2 regions of the Bacillus sp. L381 genome follow, and region 2 is predicted to be linked to the other one. Evidence: predicted binding sites of a transcription regulator. Region 2 holds the regulator's gene; the other holds the start of a gene.
The links. The regulator NrdR, encoded in region 2, represses ribonucleotide reductase genes. The targets are predictions, from matches to a motif close to AACACNATATATNGTGTT.
Positions count from the first base shown of each region.

Region 1: nrdI (class Ib ribonucleoside-diphosphate reductase assembly flavoprotein NrdI) is a predicted target of NrdR. The motif match lies at 6,223-6,240, and genes of this name have one in related genera.

Region 1 is NZ_CP127224.1:1,723,616-1,735,266, forward strand. Features, by position in the region: gene aprX (serine protease AprX) at 1-504, opposite strand, end outside; gene QRX25_RS08470 (hypothetical protein) at 688-921, shown strand; gene QRX25_RS08475 (poly-gamma-glutamate hydrolase family protein) at 1,176-1,883, shown strand; gene QRX25_RS08480 (OsmC family protein) at 1,944-2,396, shown strand; gene erbB (SMR family multidrug efflux transporter EbrB) at 2,410-2,763, opposite strand; gene erbA (SMR family multidrug efflux transporter EbrA) at 2,781-3,095, opposite strand; gene ymaG (inner spore coat protein YmaG) at 3,235-3,537, opposite strand; gene QRX25_RS08500 (YmaF family protein) at 3,629-4,042, shown strand; gene miaA (tRNA (adenosine(37)-N6)-dimethylallyltransferase MiaA) at 4,141-5,085, shown strand; gene hfq (RNA chaperone Hfq) at 5,125-5,346, shown strand; gene QRX25_RS08515 (YmzC family protein) at 5,443-5,718, shown strand; gene QRX25_RS08520 (hypothetical protein) at 5,801-6,016, shown strand; gene nrdI (class Ib ribonucleoside-diphosphate reductase assembly flavoprotein NrdI) at 6,276-6,668, shown strand; gene nrdE (class 1b ribonucleoside-diphosphate reductase subunit alpha) at 6,628-8,730, shown strand; gene nrdF (class 1b ribonucleoside-diphosphate reductase subunit beta) at 8,748-9,737, shown strand; gene QRX25_RS08540 (hypothetical protein) at 9,786-10,406, shown strand; gene QRX25_RS08545 (N-acetylmuramoyl-L-alanine amidase) at 10,455-11,213, opposite strand; gene spoVK (stage V sporulation protein K) at 11,520-11,651, shown strand, end outside.
Region 2 is NZ_CP127224.1:2,647,247-2,658,897, forward strand. Features, by position in the region: gene QRX25_RS13480 (sensor histidine kinase) at 1-56, opposite strand, end outside; gene QRX25_RS13485 (HAD family hydrolase) at 244-1,038, shown strand; gene thrS (threonine--tRNA ligase) at 1,093-3,024, opposite strand; gene ytxC (putative sporulation protein YtxC) at 3,434-4,264, opposite strand; gene QRX25_RS13500 (TVP38/TMEM64 family protein) at 4,330-4,971, opposite strand; gene dnaI (primosomal protein DnaI) at 5,003-5,938, opposite strand; gene dnaB (replicative helicase loading/DNA remodeling protein DnaB) at 5,963-7,372, opposite strand; gene nrdR (transcriptional regulator NrdR) at 7,483-7,941, opposite strand; gene speD (adenosylmethionine decarboxylase) at 8,192-8,572, opposite strand; gene QRX25_RS13525 (glyceraldehyde-3-phosphate dehydrogenase) at 8,810-9,832, opposite strand; gene QRX25_RS13530 (winged helix-turn-helix transcriptional regulator) at 10,040-10,426, opposite strand; gene QRX25_RS13535 (MFS transporter) at 10,610-11,651, shown strand, end outside.

The sequences.
Region 1 (11,651 bases), 920 kb from region 2:
AATTCTGCCTTCTAAATCGGGATGCTGATAGATTCCGGTATCAATAACGGCAACGGTTACGCCTTTCCCTGTTAATACGGTGCCGTTTCGGGTCACTTCTTTTGCATGGGAAGATTCCGCTGCTGTATCAAGAAGTGCTTTTACTTCACGGTTTAAATAGATTTTACGGATATCCCGGCATTGAGAAAGAAGCATATGAAGGGCGGATGGGGTGACTTCCGCGCTGCAGCAATTAAATGTTTGAAACTGCTTTTTTATAGTGCAGCGTTTCTCATTTGATAGGACCTGTCCTGTGCTGTGAAAACCTGATTCGTGGCATCCCTCTTCGAATTCAATGATGACTGACATTTTCTTTCTGTTTTTTACCTTCTCTTCGAAAAAACTGTGCAAAAAGCAAGGCGTCCATTTGAAAGGTTTATATAACTGTAATACGTTTTCTCTGAGCGGCCAGTCCAGCTTATGAGCATTTGACCGCACCATTTGTACCATTGAGTAACCAAACATATATACTTTTCCTCCCATTCTGGCGATTCTCTCTATACCATATGAACAGGCTGTATGTTCGGTCAGTTTGTTTGTCCTTCAGAGAGCTGGTTACTTGCGGCTTTTTCAGATGAAAAAGAAATGAATAAGTTGAAATCGAACATTTGTTCGTTTATAATGAAGCCGACAGAAGGAGGTATAAATATGAACATGATATTGAGACATTCCTTGGAAAAGCAGCTTCCAATTGATATTATATATATGAAAAAAGACGGCTCGATTTCAAAACGGACCATTATTATTAAAAAAGGGGATGAGCGGGCTGTGAAGGCATTCTGCTGTACAAAAAGGCAGATGAGAACCTTTTTGACGGAGTCCATTCTGTCCTGCGCATTTGCTTCGGGAGGCGGATCTGCATTTTTAAGAGCGTATTCTTGATGTTTTCCGTTTCCTCTGTCAATCTACCGTCCCTGAAAATTCGGGCATTCCTCCCTTTTTTTTTGCCTTCTCTCAACCTTTTTTCACTGATACCCGGCATCTGAAGGCTTGAACCGTGACAATCCATTGATTTTTCGAAACCGGGAAGTTTTTCACTGATGATAATGTGAATAGAATGTTAAGATAAGACCTATTGACAAGAACCCATATAATGAACATTTCATTTTTCAGAAAGGAGAACAAAAGGAGAACTGATGAAGAGAATTTTACTTAATGTCATCATTATCGTAGCAATGGTCTTACTAATAAGATGTGTTCATTATGCGTCAGACCCTGATCCCTCGAATTCCTCTGATACATACACAGATTTTAAAGATCTGGCTGAACACGAAGACCCCGATGATTATCATATATCGTACAATAAGCAAGAGGGGAGCTCGGTATTGATCATGTCGCCGCACGGGGGCAGAATTGAGGGCGGGGTGAGCGAGATCGTCCGCTCTTTCAGAGATGATTTTTCAACCTACCTGTTTGAGGGATTAAAAACGCATGATAACCAGACCCTTCATATTACGAGCACCAAGTTCGATGAGCCTTTAGCAGTCAAAAGCATTAAACAGCACCGTTATGTTATCGCGGTTCACGGTTATAAAAGCGACGAGAAAAACACTCTTGTCGGAGGAAGTGACCGGAAGCGGGCGAAAAAATTGGTGAAAGCTCTTAAACGAAACGGATTTTCTGCAGAATTGGCAACCTCAAGAACCGGGCTGTCCGGAGTTGACATCGAAAATATCAATAACCAGACCCAAACCGGGCTGAGCATACAGCTTGAGATCAGCAGAGAACAACGGGAAGCGTTTTTTGATAATTTTGATTACCGTGAAAGAGAATTCACAAAAACGGAGGAATTTTACCGGTTTGTCCGTACGATAAAAAGAGTGATCAATCAAGAGTATTCTTGAGCTTAAAATAAGACAAACCAGTGAAAGTTGAGTAAACTGAAAAAAAAGGAGGATTGCCCCTTGGCAAAACATCATTTTTATTTAAAAGCAAATTGGCCCGGAAATCGGAACGGCGTCGGCGATATTAAAAGCGGCCGGCTGGAAACGGCTGTGTCCATTCCTAAGGAAATGGACGGACCGGGAGAAGGCACAAACCCTGATGAAATGCTGCTTGGAGCAGCCGCGACCTGTTATATTATAACGCTCGCGGCAATGATGGAAAGAAGCGGTCTGGATAAAGAAGACTTACATATGGAATCTGAAGGAATTGTAGACGTAACAAACGGTGTATTTACATATCAAAAAATCATTCACCGCCCGTTTATATTATTAAAGCCGGGGGCAACTGAAACGGAGTTTACGCTGGCCAGGAAGCTAGCGCAAAAAGCGGAGTCCTCGTGTATGATTTCACGAGCGGTCCAGGGAAACGTGGAGATGGAGCTTGAAGTGGAAGTAAAAGCCGCCCGCGATTGATGAGTTCAAACGGTCAGCTCCGGGCCGTTTGATTTTTTTTACCTTTTTGAGACTTGGAACGGTTCAGCAGGATAACGCCCGTGATGACCAATATGAGACCGATTATCATTTTGACTGTCATGGCCTCCTTAAAAACGATAAAGCCGACAATCGCTGTTAAAGCCGTGCCGACACCTGACCATGTCGCGTATGCGCTGGATAAATCAAGGCTTTTCAAAGAGAAGCTCAAAAACATAAAAGAGGCTCCGATTCCGGCAATGACGCCGAGAGCGGGCCATAGGTGGGTAAAACCGTCCGACAGCTTCAGCATCGTGCTTCCAAACACTTCTGATACAATGGCTAATGCCAAGCAGAGTAATCCTTTCATTATCATGCCTCTCCTTTCTACCAATTCATCAAAATGACACCGGCCAATAAGAAAAAGAGCCCGATGACAGCCTGCTTGTCCAGTTTTTCATGAAACCACTTCGCTCCGATAATGGATGCTAGCACCGTTCCGGCTCCGCTCCATGTTGCATAGGATAAGCTGAGCGGAATGAGATTCAGTGTCAGTGAAAGCATATAAAAGGCCAATGAATAGCCTGCCACTACAAGCGCGCTCGGCAAAAACCGCGTAAATCCGCGGGAGATCTTCAGCATGGCCGCACCAATTGACTCTGATAAAATAGCAATTGTGAGGAAGATATAACCTAGAATCATATCCCATCCCCCTCTCATCATCATCTTCATGCCTTTCGTTCAAGGCAGTAAAATAAAATGATATCCGAACTTTGCCCGGCAAGTCAAGACATTTGGCCTATATAAAAAGGCCCCTGAAGAGGAGCCCTTTTTGATTGTCTTAGTAGTAATACGGATAGTAAGGGTAGCCGTAACCCCCGTACAAATACGGATTTAATAAGGCGCTTCCGACCAGACCCCCGACAAGCCCTCCGGCAAACGGACCGCCGAAAAATCCAAACGGACGTCCGAATCCATAGCCAAACCAAGGGCGGCCAAACCAAGGCCGGCCAAAACCAAAACCCGGCCGTCCGAATCCGAATCCGGGACGTCCGAACCCAAAACCAGGCCGGCCAAACCCGAAACCAGGCCGTCCAAACTGTCTCATATCACTATCTGCTGCGTATGCGTATTCTTCATTCATAATTAAGGTACCTCCAAGAATAAATTTTAGATGATAACAGAGTATTCAGCCCACCAATTTTTGATTGGGCGTTTATCAAAAAAATAAAGGAGTGAGCTTTGTGGGCTTGTATCAGTCCGATTGGTCAAAAAAACCTCCGCACACACACGCATATCGGGCTAAAACGGATGTTGTGCAGGGGCATTACCATTTGATTGAAGGCTTTTCGCAGCCTGAGAACGGCAGCAATACAGATGAGCATACACATTTCTATAAGGGCATCACCTCTTTTGAAAACGGCCATTTCCATAGGTATTACGGTATTTCCGGCCCTGCCATTCCGAGGGTTGACGGAACACATTATCATGAGCTTGCAGAGACCACCTTTGCCGCTTACAATGAGCCGATTCAGATCCGCTATGGCGGGGTCGTTTACGATCCGCGGGAGCAAGACCGGAAAACACATCACCACAAGCTTAAAGGAAAAACGAGAGAGGTTGTCGGCAACGAGCCGCTCGGGTGGTAATTGACGTTTAGCACTCAGAAAAAAGGGCAAAATGGATAGGTGCATGGAGAAATGAATGCTATAATCAGGGGGAGATTTATAAAAGAGAGTGATACATATTGAAAAATACAAAACAGCCTGTCGTCATACTCGTCGGCCCGACGGCAGTCGGAAAAACAAAACTGAGCATCGGACTCGCAAAAATGCTGAATGCGGAAATCATCAGCGGAGATTCCATGCAGGTATATAAGGGGATGGATATCGGTACGGCCAAAGTCACCGAAGAAGAGACAGAAGGCGTGCCGCATCATCTGATTGATATTTTGGAGCCGTCCGACACTTTTTCAACGGCGGATTATCAAAAAATGGTGAGGGAAAAAATCAGCGAGATTGCCGGTGGAGGAAAGCTCCCGATGATTGTCGGAGGGACTGGTCTGTACATACAGTCTGTGCTGTATGATTATACGTTCACGGAACACTCCGGCGATCCTGTATTCCGGGAGCGCATGGTGAAACTGGCGACAGAAGAAGGGGCGGAAGCTCTTCATGCCAAGCTTACGGCAGCCGATCCGGAAGCGGCGGCGGCCATTCATCAAAACAATACGCGAAGAGTCATTCGCGCGCTCGAAATTCTGCATATATCAGGAAAAACAATGTCAGAGCATCTTAAAACCCAAAAACGGGAGCTGCTTTACAATGCGGTTCTCATCGGTCTTACAATGGACAGAGAAGTGCTGTACGGCCGGATTAATGATCGTGTTGACCTGATGATGGAAGCCGGCCTTCTTGATGAAGTCAAGCGGCTGTATGATATGAATATCCGGGACAGCCAATCGATTCAGGCGATCGGCTATAAAGAGCTGTATGAATATCTGGATGGAAAAGTACCGCTCCCTCAGGCTGTGGAACAATTAAAACAGAATTCAAGACGTTATGCGAAACGCCAGCTGACCTGGTTTCGCAATAAAATGTCCGTCTCATGGACCGATATGACCCCGCCTGTGGATATCGAACAGAAAAAAAAGGAAATTTTCGAGTGTATAGCAGGAAAACTGGAAATTTAATCGAAACAGTATTGTATTGAGAACCAAGGAGGACGAAACATGAAACCGATTAATATTCAAGATCAGTTTTTGAATCAAATCCGAAAAGACAATACGTTCGTCACGGTGTTTTTACTCAACGGCTTTCAGCTTCGCGGCCAGGTAAAAGGCTTTGATAACTTTACCGTCTTGCTCGAAACAGAGGGGAAGCAGCAGCTTATTTATAAACATGCTATCTCCACGTTCGCCCCGCAAAAAAACGTTCAGCTTGAGCTTGAATAGACTTTTTGCCAAAGACCATGAAGCATGGTCTTTTTTTATGCGCGCCTGTATATTGGCGCCTGGAGATCGGAAACATAAAAGGGGGATCGGAAAACCATGTTTGAAAGTGAGAATGAACTGAGAAGAATCAGGATTACGCTCGTTTGGATCGCTGTTTTTTTGCTGTTCGGAGCATGCAGCAATCATGAGACGGTGGTGACGGATCATGACGGCGGCTCAACGGATACCGAACCGCTGACAGAAGGCACGGTGCAGCTGGAACATAACCATTTCGGCGTAGTCGAGGGCGGTTACATGAAAATATACCGCTACGATGAAAAAACGAATAAAATCAAACTGAAAAAAGAAACGGCGCTGGATGAGCTTGAATAAATTTCACAAGCGTTCGAATTTACAAAGCGGGCCGCACAAGCTACACTAGGTACTGACATTGATCATGCAGAGGGTGAGACGATTGAAACACAAGGTGATAATCAACCATTGGGAAGAAACCTGTGAAGATGATTCCTGCTATGAATATGGAACCAGCATCATCGTTGACGGCAAAGAACTGATTAGAGAGGCTTCCATTACAAGCGCTCTGAAAGCCGTACTGAAAGAAATCGGTGCTGATGTGGAAATAGAAGAAACCGTTGAAAGCGAAAAAAAATGTGATTCTTACAAAAAATAAGAATAAAAGTCTAGACTACTAAGCAGTTTTTTTTCATGTTATGATAGACATCGGCTTACACATGACACCTTGAGTAGGATGAGAGATGATTCTCGTTCTGCTCTCTTTTTTGGGCGTTAATCGGGTCAGAACCAAGGTCCGCTCTTTCAAAAATATGAACTTTTTATAAATCGATCTCAATATGTTGTGTTTTTCTGAGAGGTTAGTATACTATATATAGTGTTAAGAGATTCATTATTTTTGATAGGTCGTGATATGGATGGTTCAAATCATATTTGATTCAAAGACAGGGAATGTTCAGCGTTTTGTGAATAAAACAGACTTTCAGCTGATCCGCAAGGTGGACGAAATTGAAGATCTGGACACTCCGTTTGTACTGGTGACCTACACGACAAACTTCGGACAGGTGCCGGCATCAACGCAGGCATTTCTTGAAAAAAACGCCCATCTTCTGCAAGGAGTCGCAGCGAGCGGAAATAAAATCTGGGGTGAGAATTTTGCCAAAAGCGCCGACACGATCTCAAAGCAGTATCAGGTGCCGGTCCTTCTTAAATTTGAACTCAGCGGCACAGCGAAAGACGTTGAATTGTTTACTCAGGAGGTAGAAAAAGTTGTCACAAAACCAAGTGCCAAAATGGATTCAGTTAAATAACGAAATTATGATCCAACAAGATGGAAAATTCCAGTTTGATAAAGATAAAGAGGCTGTACATAGCTATTTTGTTGACTATATCAATCAAAACACGGTATTCTTTCACGATTTGAAAGAAAAGCTGGATTATCTGATTGAAAATCAATATTACGAAGAAGAGTTTTTGAGCCTCTATTCGTTTGAAGAGATAAAAGATGTTTTCAAGACAGCTTACGCGAAGAAATTTCGTTTTCCATCCTTCATGAGTGCTTTTAAATTTTATAACGATTATGCATTGAAAACGAATGACAAGAAAAAAATCCTTGAGCGGTACGAGGACAGAATTTCCATCGTGGCCCTGTTTTTTGCAAACGGCGACGCGGAAAAAGCGAAAGACTATGTGCGCTTAATGATTAACCAGGAATATCAGCCGAGCACGCCGACATTCTTAAATGCCGGACGCAAACGCCGCGGCGAGCTGGTCAGCTGTTTCCTTTTGGAAGTCAATGACTCGCTGAATGATATTTCAAGAGCGATCGACATCTCCATGCAGCTTTCGAAGCTTGGAGGAGGCGTGTCACTTAACCTGTCGAAGCTCCGTGCCAAAGGCGAAGCGATTAAAGATGTGGAAAATGCCACAAAAGGCGTCGTAGGCGTGATGAAACTTCTTGATAATGCGTTCCGTTATGCTGACCAAATGGGGCAAAGACAAGGCTCAGGCGCGGCATACCTGAACATTTTCCACCGGGATATTAATGATTTTCTTGATACGAAAAAAATCTCGGCTGATGAAGACGTCCGCGTTAAAACCCTTTCCATCGGCGTCGTGATTCCGGACAAGTTCGTCGAGCTTGCGAGAGAGGATAAAGCCGCTTATGTCTTTTATCCGCATACGATTTATAAAGAATACGGCCAGCATATGGACGAAATGGACATGACGGCGATGTATGAGGAGCTTGTCGACAATCCGCGCGTCAAAAAAGAAAAAGTGAATGCGCGCAAATTGCTTGAAAAGCTTGCCGTTCTCCGCTCTGAGTCAGGCTATCCGTACATTATGTTCCAGGACAACGTAAATAAAGAGCACGCGAATAACCACGTCTCAAAAGTGAAATTCTCGAACCTTTGCTCTGAAGTGCTTCAAGCGTCACAAGTTTCAGCTTACACAGATTATGACGAAGAAGATGAAATCGGCTTGGACATTTCCTGCAACCTAGGTTCTTTAAATATTTTGAATGTCATGAAACATAAATCGATTGAGCGCACGGTGAAACTCGCGACGGATTCTCTGACTCATGTGTCCGAGACGACGGATATCCGCAACGCGCCGGCGGTCAGACGCGCGAACAAAGCGATGAAATCGATCGGTTTAGGCGCGATGAACCTGCACGGCTACCTTGCCCAAAACGGCATCGCTTATGAAAGCCCGGAAGCAAGAGACTTCGCGAATACGTTCTTTATGATGGTAAACTTTTATTCCATCCAGCGTTCAGCTGAACTTGCGAAAGAAAAAGGCGAAACGTTTGAGCATTATGAAGGCTCTACTTATGCAACGGGAGAATATTTCAATAAATACATCGAAAAAGAGTTCTCGCCGGCATACGAAAAAATCGCTGCGCTCTTTGAAGGCATGCACATTCCGACAATCGAAGACTGGAAAGAGCTGAAGGCGTTTGTCGCTGAACACGGCATGTACCACAGCTACAGACTGTGTATCGCGCCGACAGGCTCCATTTCCTACGTCCAATCCAGCACGGCATCCGTTATGCCGATTATGGAACGGATCGAAGAAAGAACATACGGAAACTCAAAAACGTATTACCCGATGCCGGGGTTAGCGTCTAATAACTGGTTCTTCTACAAAGAAGCTTATGATATGGACATGTTCAAAGTGGTGGATATGATCGCGACAATCCAGCAGCATATCGATCAGGGAATCAGCTTCACCCTGTTTTTGAAAGATACGATGACAACTCGTGATCTGAACCGTATTGATCTGTATGCCCACCATAGAGGCATCAAAACCATTTACTATGCAAGAACGAAAGATACCGGGCAGGACAGCTGTCTTTCTTGTGTTGTTTGATTAAAGGAGAGTTTACAGTGACAAAAATTTATGACGCAGCAAACTGGTCAAAGCATGAAGATGATTTCACCCAAATGTTTTACAACCAAAACGTAAAGCAGTTTTGGCTTCCGGAAGAGATCGCATTAAACGGCGATCTCCTCACTTGGAAGTATTTGGGTAAAAATGAACAGGATACGTACATGAAGGTCCTCGCCGGCCTGACACTGCTTGATACAGAGCAGGGGAACACGGGCATGCCGATTGTGGCCGAGCACGTAGAAGGCCATCAGCGAAAAGCGGTTCTTAATTTCATGGCGATGATGGAAAACGCGGTGCACGCAAAATCATATTCAAATATTTTTATGACGCTTGCACCAACTGAAACGATCAACGAAGTGTTTGAATGGGTGAAGCAGAATAAATACTTGCAGAAAAAAGCCCACACCGTCGTCGGACTGTACCGCGCCATAAAAAAAGATGATGAGATTTCGCTGTTTAAAGCGATGGTCGCTTCCGTTTACTTAGAAAGCTTCCTTTTCTACAGCGGTTTCTATTATCCGTTATATTTCTACGGACAGGGAAAACTGATGCAAAGCGGTGAAATCATCAACCTGATTCTTCGTGATGAAGCGATCCACGGTGTCTATGTCGGACTGCTTGCTCAAGAAATATACAATAAACAAACAGAAGCGAAAAAAGCGGAACTTCGCGAATTTGCGATTGAGCTTTTAGAAGAGCTTTATCATAATGAGCTTGAGTATACCGAGGATCTGTACGACCAAGTCGGCCTGTCTCATGACGTAAAGAAATTTATCCGCTATAACGCCAATAAAGCGTTGATGAACTTAGGATTCGATCCTTACTTTGAAGAAGAGGATATTAATCCGATCGTATTAAACGGATTAAACACCAAAACGAAATCACATGATTTCTTCTCCATGAAAGGGAACGGCTACAAAAAAGCGACGGTAGAACCGATTAAAGACGAAGATTTTTATTTCGGCCAAGATGAAGAGCAGATATAATATCTGCTCTTTTGGCTTGAATGGAGAGGTAAGACAGGAGGAACGGACATGAATAAAATGGATGAAATCATCTTGGCTGCACCGCGAAGTGACGTCTTTCAAAATGAAACGCTGGCATTTCAGGGAGTTAACAGCGAAGATGAATGTATCGTAAAGATCATGGCTCAAATTGAGGAGCATTTTATTGACATCAGAAGAGGCGACGCGGAAGAGGACCCGCGTTTTAAACAGCCGATTCCATATGTCGTCATCCGCCGTGATGATGAGGTGTTTGTGTATGAACGGCTGGCGGGCGGCGGGGAATCGCGCCTCCATAATAAGCTTTCCCTCGGCTTCGGCGGACACATGAATCCTATGGAAGGGGCGGCTTCTTTTTCAGAGGTGCTGAAAGAGAATACCGACCGGGAGCTGGCGGAAGAACTGTACATTCGTGAGGAGGACAAACAACATATTGTCACACTCGGTTTAATCAACGATGATGAAAACAATGTTGGGAAGGTACATATCGGCATCCTTTCTGCGCTCCAATTAGCGTCTGGAGCACAAGTCGAAGTGAAAGAAAAAGATCAAATCGCCGGCCGCTGGATGAAAGTGAGCGAATTAAAAGAACAAGACGTATATCAGCGTCTTGAAACTTGGTCACAGTTTGTCGCCGATATTCTTCAATAACAGAAAAACCCCTGTTCCTCCTAAAAAAGGGAGAACAGGGGTTTTTCGTTAGTTTAGCGTAATGACGGTATCAAACCCCGCTTTTTTTGCCCGAGCTGCTAACGATTCAGCATTATCTCTGGAAGAGAATGCGCCAATCTGTACTTTAAATAAGCCGCCTGTTGAAAGCACTATCGCGTCAAAACCTTTAGACACCGCGTTGGCGGCAAGCGCATCAGCATTTGCTTTCACTTTGAAAGCGCCGATTTGCACTTTATATAAGTCAGCCTTTTTTTTTAGACTGAAAGCTTGCTCCAAGCCCTTGGCATGTCCGCTTGCAAGGCTTTCAATAAAACTGGATGTTTTCAGATGGTTTGCGTCAGCTGCCGTATCAATAAAACCATTCTCCGTCAAAATCGCCGGCATATTTGATTCCCGCAGCACATGGAAGTCGGCTGTTTTTTTCCCGCGGTCATAAAAACCGGATGCGTGGATCACTTGTGTGTGGACGGCTGATTGGTAAGTCGAGGTCGGCGCTCCGACTCCCGGATAAATATAGCTTTCAAATCCGGTTCCGCCTCCTGAGTTAATATGAATGGATAAAAAATAATCTGCGCCCCAGCTGTTGGCGGCATCTGTTCTTTCCGTCAGGCTGACCGTCTTATCGCTTGTCCTGCTCATCATGACAGAAACCCCTTCATACTCATTCGTCAGAATTGTGCGCAAAGCCAGCGCGATCTCCAGAGTGATCGCTTTTTCCTGAAGGCCGTTCCCGGTTGCACCTGAATCAGTTCCGCCATGACCGGGGTCTATAAAAATTTTAACCATTCTCCATCACCTCATTACAGCATATGATGAGATTCAAAAGGTGCTTGTACGGCTGTCATTCAGGAGAAAAATAAGAAAACCGCCTAACATTTCCCGGAAAATAAAAATAAATGGTTTGTCCTCCCGTTTCAGCTGAATACAATAAGAAATGAAAAATATTTCTCGGGAAAGCGCAGGATTCAACATCATTCCCGAAGAGAACGGAAAATGTGACAGATATAGGAGAAAACGGGCCTCATGATGATAGGCGGATGTCACAGAACGTCTTCATCATGAATAAGATAAAGAGAGAACAGAGAGGTGAGCATGTTGGAGCGCGCTGTAACCTATAAAAATAACGGACAAATTAACATCATTCTTAATGGACAAAAGCAAGTGCTGACAAATGCGGAAGCTGAGGCGGAATACCAGGCCGCCCTGCAAAAAAATGAAGCCAAG
Region 2 (11,651 bases):
CCCAATATGACGATAATTCCGACTCTTTCCAGCATCATAATGATCAAATGCAGCATACTTTTTCACCTGTTCTTTCAAATTTTATTTTATCATGTTTTAAAGCAAGAGACAGAATCGGACACAAATCTGCCTGTTTTTTTCAAATCATCTGAAAACAAATCTTTCACAGTCTATGTATCTATTGTAGAATAAACGGGAGCCTTTCGGCAGATAGTTTCAGAATATAACAAAGAGGAGAAGATCATGAAAGCCGTATTTTTTGATTTGGACGATACACTGTTATGGGATGAAAAAAGCGTCATAACAACATTCAGAGAAACATGTTTACAAGCGGAAAAAAAGTATGGCCTTGACCCGCACACATTCGAAGAAGCGGTTCGGAAAGCGGCACGGGAATTGTATATGTCATACGAAACCTATCCTTATACGGTCATGATCGGCATTAATCCATTTGAAGGATTATGGGCGAATTTTTCTGAGCCGGTCAGCGAAGGATTTAAAAAGCTGAATCAGATTGCGCCGGAATACAGACGAAACGCCTGGACGAACGGGTTAAAAAGCGTCGGCATAGACGATGCGGCTTACGGCGAATATTTAGCGGAGTTTTTCGCGGCGGAACGCAGACAGCGTCCGTATGTGTATGATGAGACGTTTGCGGTGCTTGAAAAGCTGAAAGGCGTTTATGAATTGCTTCTGCTGACAAACGGCGACCCCAGCCTGCAGAAAGAAAAACTTGCCGGCGTTCCTGAGCTCGCGCCTTATTTTAATGAAATTGTCATCTCTGGCGCTTTCGGAAAAGGGAAACCAGACGCCTCCATCTTTGAACATTGCCTCAGTCTTCTGCATCTGAAAAAAGAAGACGCCATTATGGTCGGAGACAACCTCAATACTGATATATTGGGAGCCAAACGGGCAGGCATCACAACTGTCTGGGTAAACCGGACGAACAAGAAAAATGAAACGGACATTACGCCTGATTACGTGATCAGCGATCTTCACGAGCTGTTTGCGATTATAGAGAAACAAAAACAAAGATAATCATATACCGAAAAAACCCCACTCATTCAGAATGGGGTTTTTTATGTTTCCGGATTATTTTTTCGCTTCGGCTACAGCCTTTTTCACAAAATCGTCCAGTGAAACGGTTTCGGATTTCTGCTCGCCGTATTTCCGGACGTTTACCCCGCCGTTTTCCGCTTCTTGGTCACCGACCACAAGCATGTACGGGATTTTTTGCATTTGGGCTTCACGGATTTTATAGCCGATTTTCTCGTCCCGGCTGTCAAGCTCGACACGCAGGCCTTCACGCTGCAGGCGCTCCTGCACTTTTTTCGCGTAGTCAAGATGCACAGACGGTGATACTGGAATGACTTGGAATTGCACCGGCGCAAGCCATGTCGGAAGAGCGCCTTTGTGCTCTTCGATTAAGAAAGCAACGAAGCGTTCCATCGTTGATACGACACCGCGGTGAATAACAACAGGACGGTGCTGTTTGCCGTCTTCACCGACGTAAGTGAGATCAAAGCGTTCCGGAAGAAGGAAGTCAAGCTGTACAGTTGACAATGTCTCTTCTTTGCCGATCGCCGTTTTTACCTGCACGTCAAGCTTAGGGCCGTAAAACGCCGCTTCGCCTTCCGCTTCATAGTAATCATGGCCGATTTCATCCATTGCCGCCTTCAGCATGGATTGCGCTTTGTTCCACATGTCATCATCATCAAAATATTTCTCCGTATCTTCAGGATCGCGGTAAGACAGGCGGAAAGTGTAATCACTCAGGCCGAAGTCTTCGTATACGTCTTGAATCAAACGGACCGTGCGGATGAATTCTTCTTTAATCTGATCAGGGCGGACGAAAATGTGTGCGTCATTTAACGTCATGCCGCGTACGCGCTGAAGACCTGAAAGCGCTCCTGACATTTCATAGCGGTGCATCGTTCCGAGCTCGGCAATGCGGATCGGAAGCTCGCGGTAGCTGTGAATGTCCTGTTTGTAAATCATCATATGGTGAGGACAGTTCATCGGACGAAGCACAAGCGTTTCATTGTCCATTTCCATCGGCGGGAACATGCCGTCCTGATAATGTTCCCAGTGTCCTGATGTTTCGTACAGGTCTTTGCTTCCGAGAACAGGCGTATAGACGTGCTCATAGCCGAGGCTCAGCTCTTTATCCACAATGTATCGCTCGATCACGCGGCGGATCGTCGCGCCTTTCGGCAGCCAGAGCGGCAGGCCTTGTCCGACTTTTTGAGAGTTGGCGAACAATTTTAATTCTTTTCCCAGTTTTCGGTGGTCGCGCTCTTTCGCTTCTTCAAGCATGCGCAAATGCTCTTTCAAGTCATCCTTTTTAAAGAAGGCCGTGCCGTAAATGCGCTGAAGCATTTGGTTTTTGCTGTCTCCGCGCCAGTACGCGCCTGCAAGGCTGAGCAGTTTAAATTCTTTAATTTTTCCTGTAGACGGCACGTGCACGCCGCGGCAGAGGTCAAAAAACTCGCCCTGCTCATAAATGGAGACCGTTTCGTCTTCAGGGATGGCATCCAGCAGTTCAAGCTTCAGATTATCGCCGATTTCCGCAAACATGGCTTTTGCTTCATCACGGCTCACTTCTTTTCGGATGATCGGCAGATTTTCACCGACAATGCGTTTCATTTCTTTTTCAATCTTCGGAAGGTCATCCGGCGTCAGCGCCTGCTCCATTTCAACGTCATAATAAAATCCGTTTTCAATGACGGGACCGACTCCGAATTTCACATCTTTATAAATGCGCTTAATCGCCTGAGCCAATAAATGCGCCGTGCTGTGCCGCATGATGTTCAGGCCTTCTTCTGTGCCTTCTGTAATGATTTCTACGGCACCGTCCTCTTGAATCGGCGTTCTTAAATCAATTTCCTGTCCGTTCAGTTTACCGGCTAAAGACTTTTTCTTTAATCCCGGACTGATGGATGCCGCGATATCTTCTGTTGTTGATCCTTTCGGAAATTCCTTTACCGCTCCGTCCGGAAATGTGATGTTGATCATATCTGACATCTTCGTCACTCCTTTTTTTATACAAATCAAAAACCCCGCCCCCTATGAAAGGGACGAGGTTAAATAAACGGAATCGTGGTTCCACCCTTTTTTCCGCGCGGCCGATTTTTTCGGCACCTGCGGCTCTAAACTCTGTAACGGGAGTTCCCGTCAGCTATTACTGGCGCTTATTCCTGCGTTCACAGCTGAAGTTCAAAGGCGGTAAAGACAATGATCCATAGCTGGAAAGCTTTCAGCCTGGGCTCTCCTCTCTTATAAAGCCGGTATCAATGCTTCATGTCCTTATCAATACGTGTAGCAATCATTAATCTGTTATGTATTATAAAATGTCTGTGAGAAAAATGCAACTCGGTTTTCCATCTGATTTCGCCCAGACAGCCCCGCTGCTGCCGCAAGGCCGTCTGTGCGGCTATCCTTCCGTCTTCTCCGACACAAACGCGCCTAACGGGAAGAGGCGCACCCTCTCCTGAAACACGTTTTGAATCGTTCTGGACATCATATGCTCCGGTTTGTCCGTATACAATTCCACCGTCTCGGGCGCAATGGAGATCAGCGGCGCAAGCAGATGGGAATCTATATACATCGGGTGCTCCCGCACGAACCGTCTGTCTATGTATTTTTTCTGTTCCCGTTCTGACACATAGCGCAGCTCCCACAGCGTAAAAGCCCGGTCATGTACGATGCGGACTTTCTTCATCCGCGGCGGATTGGATGTCACGTAATCTCTCAGAGACTGGATAAAGTTTTGATATTCCTGTTCCATCCGGTATTCATCTATCGCAGCCTCCGTGTATTCCCTGAGCCGCTCATAATACTTGCCAAGCCGGAACGTCTGAAACGAACGCACGGAAAAAACACCCGCATCAAGTGAAATCGTCCGGAGCGCATCTGAAATAAACTGTGCGCGCGGCTCTTTCTTCGGCTCAAACGGATGATCATCAAGCTCTCCTTCCATAATGCTGTGCGCAAGCTGAAGGATTTGCTGCTGTTCATCCTGATCGGTGAAGCAATATGCGTCCTCTATGAGAGAAAGCATATGCTCGTCTTCTTTACATTCTAAAAAAAACCTGACAAATATCGGCTCAATAAAACGCTGAACGGAAAAAGCCGATTCAGACCTTTCGATTCCGACTTTTTTTATGCCTTCACGGACAATAAAATGTCTCCGGTCGTCCGATTGCTGAATGAGATGTAAAAAAGCGGCGGTATCGTGGTCATCTTCAAAGATCACTTCAAGCATATTTGTCCCCCCTTACGGCATCTGTTACAAGTATATGGGGGATCTTTTTAAAATAGACGTAAAGGTTAGCTTTCACCGCTGAACAAATGGCGCATCTTCTTTTTAAATATGAGGGGAAGCGATAAAAACACGATGTAAAGACAGATCACTCCGAACATGGTCAGCACATTGCCGGACATAAAGCTCGCGCCGAGCACATTCAGGACAATCGTTCCCGGAATGATGCCCGCCGCGGTCGCCAAAAGATACGTCATCGGCCTGACTTTCGAAAGACCCGCGGCATAGCTGATCACATCAAAGTTAACAGGCAGAATGCGAAGGATAAAAATATAAAAGAAACCATTGGTTTTCATCTGCTTTTGAATGACTTCCATTTTTCCGTGACGGCTTTTTTCTTTAAAGGCAAACAGGCCCGCCGCAAAAAAAGACACGGCGGCAGCGCCCATTGAGCCTGCCAGCGTATACACGGTGCCGAAAAACGGTCCGAACGCCAATCCTCCGGCGACGGAAACGATTGATACGGGAAACAGCACAAAAGGCCTCACGATGGAAATTCCGATAAACACAAGCGGCGCAAAAACACCGAACGATAACACCCAAAGACGGATCTCCTTAGGCGACAGATTCAGATATTTGCGGTTTGCCCACAGCAAAAGGCCCGCTCCCGCCGCAGCCGCAGCCCATGTGACAGCCTTCTTATTCCTCATTCCCTCAAATCCTTCCCATTTGTCGCCGGCACTATGAACGGCGGCGGTTTTCCCCGTCAAGACGGACAGGCGAAGCCAAATATAAAATCCGCTCCATCAATCTTGCCGCTTTGACTTCTTCCTTTTCTCCCCGCTGTGAATACGTAAAATGATGCTTCAGCTCGTCAGGTGAAAAATTAGACGAGAAGAAAGTAGGAAGCTGCTGGCTCATTCTGTGCTGAAGCACGGTGCCGATGACCTCATCCCTGACCCAGCTTGTCATTGATTCCGCTCCGATGTCATCAAGCATCAGTACGGGCGTCGTTTTTACCATATTCAGTTTCTCCTCCAGCGACTGATCCTGGAGCGAGTTTTTCAGCTCTCTGACAAATTCGGGAACATATACGATCATTGATGAATACTCTTTTTCCGCAAGCTCATTGGCAATGGCGGCTAAAATAAATGTCTTTCCGATTCCGAATTTCCCGTACAGGTACAGCCCTTTGCCTTTGCCCGTTTCATTATAGCTCTTCAAAAAATCAGTCACGTGCTGGAAAATGCCGAGTCTGCTCGGATCAGTAATGTCGATCTGCTGAAAGGTCGCGCCAAGCAGATCTTTCTGGATATACATGCTCTTCATCAGGGACTTTTGTCTTTTCTGGCGGTCGAGCTTTCTCTTTTCCGGACATTCGTAATATTCAATATCAATCGAACGCCCGTTGATCACAAGCTTCGGATGATAGCCTTCAAGCAGGCTGTTCGTCTCGTTGTCTTTTGAACAGAAGGCGCACTGCTTGCTTTGCTGAACGTATTCGTACAGTTTATTTAACCCTCTGTCAATCATGCTTTGATTGATTACATCATTCTGTTCCTTCAAAAAAGCCTGGACGTCTTTGTCGGCCATGACCTGCTGCTGCATTCGTTCCAGGCGTTTTTGAAAGTCAGGTCTCTTCGTCACGCCTTCTAAGGATCGGCTGATCGGTTCCATTACATATCACCCCGCTTCTCTGTCTCAATAGGCAGAGTATTTTTTCAGTTTTTTCATTTCTTCCATCATTTTTTTCTTCTGTTCTTCAAGATCCTGTGCGGAAAGAGCCGGCTTTTCAGGCTTATTCCCTGTTTCTTCTTCTTTCATCCAATCAGGGCGTTTTTCTTCCCGGACGGTTTTTTTGCCGCGCGGCGCGCCGTTTGTTTTGCCGTCCGCCCAATCAAGATATTGCCTATGCTCTTCTATTGCGAGCTTCATAGCTTCCCGCACCGTTTTGACTTTCTTTCTGGCCCAGTGGGCGGCGATTTTTTGGATATAGTTTTTGGACAGCTTCATATCCGTTTTCAGCATGACATAATAAATCAGCACATTGGTGACACCGGGCTCAAGCTTCTGTTCGAACATAATATCCGCTATGATCTGCAGGTCGGCTTTTGACGGCTCGGTCCCGTCCGCAATGTCCTGAAGGAGCTTTCTCGGTGAAATGGTCTCAAGCTGTGCAATGAGTTCGGCATTCAATGAATCTTCCTTTTCCGCCTTGTTTTCTCTCAGACGGACAGGCTGTGTTTTATCAATCAATTCCGGGAGCTTCCCGCTTCTCTCAATTTGGTACCAGTCGCTGGCCGCTTTCCTCAGCGCTTCGGCCGTTATCGTATCCTGTTCATTAATTGCGGTCATGACGACGTGCTGCATGGAGATAGGATCTATTCCGTATAAATACGAAAGCTTTTTAATACTCTCCCGCACGTCCTGTGTGATTGATTTGCGCGGTATCATTGTTTCTGATAATCCCGCTAAAAACAGCTCAAAATCAAACACTTCCTCCGTCACCGTATAGGAAGGCGCTTGTCCGACAGACGCCGTCTCATAATCCTCGGGGAGGTTCATCGCTTCTTCCATATCCGGCGTCATTTTCCACTCGCTCGGCTGGAAAGAAGCAAAGGCGTGATTAAAAGGCCGCGTAATTTCCCTTGCGCCTTCGCCGACGGAAGGATGCGTGTAAAATTGTCTCAGCTGCTGGTATTTCGTTTTACCGACTCTGTTATAAAGAAAGACGTTCAACATGCCGTCTTCAAAAAAATCATTCGGTCTGAGCGGGGGAAGCAGCTCATAAATAAACATCCGCTCCTTTTGCTCGGACTCGCGGATATACACTTTCAGCAGACCGATTCCTTCAAGCTTTCCCTGTTCATGATGAATCTTTTTTAAATTTGACTGCATCATGCCCATCAGCTGTCTGTGAGTGGATTCCGATCCCCACAAACGGTTCTGCTCAAGCTCCCCCCATAAGGTCATATACAGGGAGAATGCAAAAGAACCGATCAGCGGCTGGTACAGATGTGTCAAAACCTGTCTGTCGACATCCTGAAGAAGCGAACGGCTTTTGACCGTGTAAGGATCTACAGGCAATACGTCATTCCAATAGTCAGCCATGATTCTCAAACCTTCCGATATGTTTCTACTCTCATTTTACACCGTTTCCGCAATCTATCAAATGCCAATTTTGCTCATGAGAAAAGAGCCAGACACAATCTCTTAGCTCTTTAGCGTTCTTTCTTTATTAAATCTTTCAATTCATCGATAAACACGTTTATATCCTTAAACTGCCGGTAGACGGAGGCAAAGCGGACATAAGACACCTCATCGATTTTCGCCAGGCGGTCCATCACCATTTCTCCGACTAGTTCGCTTTTGACTTCAGATACGCCTTGATTTCGCAGCTCTTTTTCAATGTCAAAGCACATGTCTTCCAGTGTTTTTAAAGGAACGGGTCTTTTTTCACAAGCTTTAATTAACCCGCGCAGCATTTTTTCACGGCTGAATTCTTCCCGGACGCCTTCTTTTTTCACGACGATCAGAGGCATCTCTTCAAACTTCTCAAATGTGGTGAAGCGGTAATGGCAGGCTTCGCATTCCCGCCTTCTGCGGATTGATTTCCCTTCGTCCGCAGGCCGTGAATCAAGTACGCGGGAACCGTTATGCTGGCATGAAGGACATTTCAAATTGGATCAGCTCCCATCTGTTTCGTTGCTGTAATGCGGTTCACAAGCTTCCGGTAAATGCCCGCCAACGTTTCTAGGATGAGCCTATTGTGTTGGGAGAGCCGATAGACCGGCCTTATCTTTCTCTATTTTACAAAAAAAATGCTTAAAGAAAAAGCAATGCTGTTTTTTTACATTAGAAAAGGAGCATCAGCCTCAAAGCGCGTAATGGCTTTTTCAGCTTAGCTCCCTTGTGTGTGCGTTTTGAAAATTACAGTACTTTCGCTTGTGCCTGTTTGATCTGTACAGGCCCCATTCCTCTCGGTATTTCAATGTTTTCTCTTGTATCTGCATGTAATGCGTCCGCAATGTAATCAGCAGCCACATTAGGATCCAGGTCTCCACAAGTATAAACATCAATGCTTGCATATCCGTGTTCAGGAAAACTGTGAATCGTTAAATGTGACTCAGAGATTATAACGACTCCGCTTACGCCTTGCGGTGCAAATTTGTGAAATGCGACCTCGCGCACCTCAGCTCCTGATTTCAAAGCAGCATTTACAAACGTTTTTTCAATAAAATCCATGTCATTGAGCTTATCAAAATCGCATCCCCACAGCTCGGAGATGACGTGACGCCCCATTGTTTCCATAATCATGGACCCCCCTTAACAAGAATTAAAAAAGTGAATTTCCGAGAACTGACCCGGCTATTTACCACGGGGGAAAGTTAGTCCGGAGAGGTCCTAACCCTTTAAGTAATTCCGAAGCAGTCACGAGCAAGAAGTTCACGAAAGATAGTATACTGTGTTTAAGTTTATTTTGCAAGAAGTGTTTTTTGCGAATATGCCGTTAAGGGTTTTTTCTAACAAAAGTCCATGATCTTTATTCTACACAGCTGACGGGTGTTTCATTCGCGCGGCCACGTGACGGATAAGATCAACGACCCGGCAGGAATATCCCCATTCATTGTCATACCAGGCGAGCACCTTTACTTTTCGGTCTTCCATCACCATTGTTGTCAGTCCGTCAATGATCGCGGAATGTGAATTCGTATTATAATCCGAAGACACAAGCGGCTCATCCGAATAATCAAGAATTCCGTACATTGACGTCTTTGCGGCTCTTTGGAAAGCGGCGTTCACTTGCTCGGCCGACACATCTGTTTTCAGATCGCAGACGAGGTCTACTAATGACACATTGGGAACAGGAACCCGTAAAGCAAGGCCGTGAAGTTTTCCTTTCAGATGAGGCAGCACGAGCGACAGCGCTTTTGCGGCGCCTGTAGAAGTCGGAATGATGGATTCTCCGCACGCTCTCGCCCGCCGCAGATCTTTATGCGGGTTGTCGATATTTTTTTGGTCATTCGTATAAGCGTGAACAGTCGTCATCAGGCCGCTTTCAATCCCGAATTCCTGATCAAGCACTTTAACGACCGGTGCGAGACAGTTTGTCGTGCAGGATGCATTTGAAATAATCACATGTTCATCCGGATTGAATTGCTCTTCATTGACTCCCATGACAATGGTAACGTCTTCATTTTTGCCCGGAGCGGTTAAAATGACCTTTTTTGCCCCTGCTTCAATATGGCTCATGGCTTTTTCTTTTGAATTAAATTTTCCCGTTGCCTCTACGACGATGTCTATTCCGCACTCTTTCCACGGAAGCTCTCTCGGATCCCGCCGATTGAACAGCATAATATGTTTTCCGTTGACAATCAGACTGTCTTCGGCGGCCTCGACTTCTTGATCGTATCTGCCGTGGATTGTGTCATACTTTATCAAATGAGCAAGCGTTTCCGGGGGATAGCTTGCATTAATGGCTGTTATTTGAATTTGATCATCTTCCATCGCTTTTCTGAACACCATTCTTCCGATTCTTCCAAACCCGTTGATTGCTACTTTTACCTTCATGCTCAGGTCACCCCTTTTTAATATGCCACTCTAATTAATTTTTAATTATATATAGTATAACACATTAAAAGAAATCCGCCAGTACAACTTGATAAAAATCCACCCTTATACCGATCAATATGTTGTTCAATCGGTTTTTTTGCATATAAAATGATCTTTTTTCCATAAAAAAAGCAGGATCAGCGTCTCATGCTGCCTGCTTTTTTCTTATATTTGTTCCGGATCTTTAAATTTGTCATTTAAAATGCTGTCCTCTAAAACGGAAGACACCTCGCCGTACCGTTTAGAAATATGCATCGCGCCCCAATCGCACAGCGCGTTTAAAATTCTTTCCAGACTGTGCCCGTATTCACTCAGCTCGTATTCGACTTTTGGCGGCACCTGATTGTACACGATCCGGTTGATGACGCCGTCTGCTTCCAATTCCCGCAATTGCTGTGTCAGCATCTTCTGGGTAATCTCCGGCATAAGCCGCTTCAATTCACTTGTCCGCTTTTTCCCGCGCATAAGGTGGCAGAGGATCACACACTTCCATTTTCCGCCGATCACTTCAAGCGTCGCCTCTACGGATATATTGTATTTTTTCTTCAGCAACGGTAATTCCTCCTCATCTATAGGAACTAAAAAGTGCCTATGGCACTTAAAAGTACGTTCTTTTCAATGAAGCTCCTATCAATCATAATGACATTTGCCGGATGAAAAGGGATGTACTCTTATACTTATATCGTTTACCCGGCATCATTTCAACCATACATTATCGACCAAGGAGGAAAACAGATGTCTTCACATCGCCAAAGCTATTTACCAGCGCTGCTTGCATTAGCCGTCAGCGCTTTTGCGATCGGCACAACCGAATTTATCAGTGTCGGATTGCTGCCGCTTATATCTCAGGATCTGCATATACCCGTGACAACGGCGGGCCTTACCGTTTCCATGTATGCTCTCGGCGTGACATTCGGCGCGCCGGTTTTAACTTCTCTCACATCCGGCATGTCGCGGAAAACACTGCTGCTCTGGGTCATGTTGATTTTTATCGCCGGAAATATACTCGCGGCGAGCGCGTCTTCAATCGGGATCTTATTGACAGCGCGGGTCATTACAGCGTTTTCCCACGGCATTTTCATGTCAATCGGTGCTACAATCGCCGCCAGTATCGTACCGGAACATAAAAGAGCAAGCGCGATTTCCATTATGTTTACGGGGCTGACGGTGGCTACGGTGACCGGCGTTCCGTTCGGCACCTATCTCGGCCAGCAATTCGGCTGGAGGATTGCGTTTGCCGTCATTGTCACGGTAGGAATCATTGCATTCCTTACAAATGCGCTTCTCGTTCCGTCAAATTTGCGTAAAGGGACGAAGACCGCGTTTTCCGAGCAGGTAAAACTCGTCACGAACGGCCGGTTATTGCTTTTATTTATGATTACAGCGTTAGGCTACGGCGGAACGTTTGTCGTGTTTACGTATTTATCCCCGCTTCTTCAGGAAGTAACCGGTTTTCAGAAAGAAACCGTCGCGGCCGTCCTGCTTGTTTACGGAATTGCAATCGCCATCGGAAATATGATTGGCGGCCGATTATCAAATCGGAATCCGCTGAAAGCATTGTTTTACATGTTCATTGTCCAGGCGGCTGTGCTGTTTGTCTTGACTTTTACCGCGCCGTTTAAAACAGCCGGGCTGATCACCATTATTTTAATGGGACTGCTGGCGTTTATGAATGTGCCGGGACTGCAGGTATATGTCGTGATGCTCAGTGAACGTTTTGCCCCAAGCGCCGTTGATACAGCATCAGCTTTAAACATCGCGGCATTTAATGCCGGAA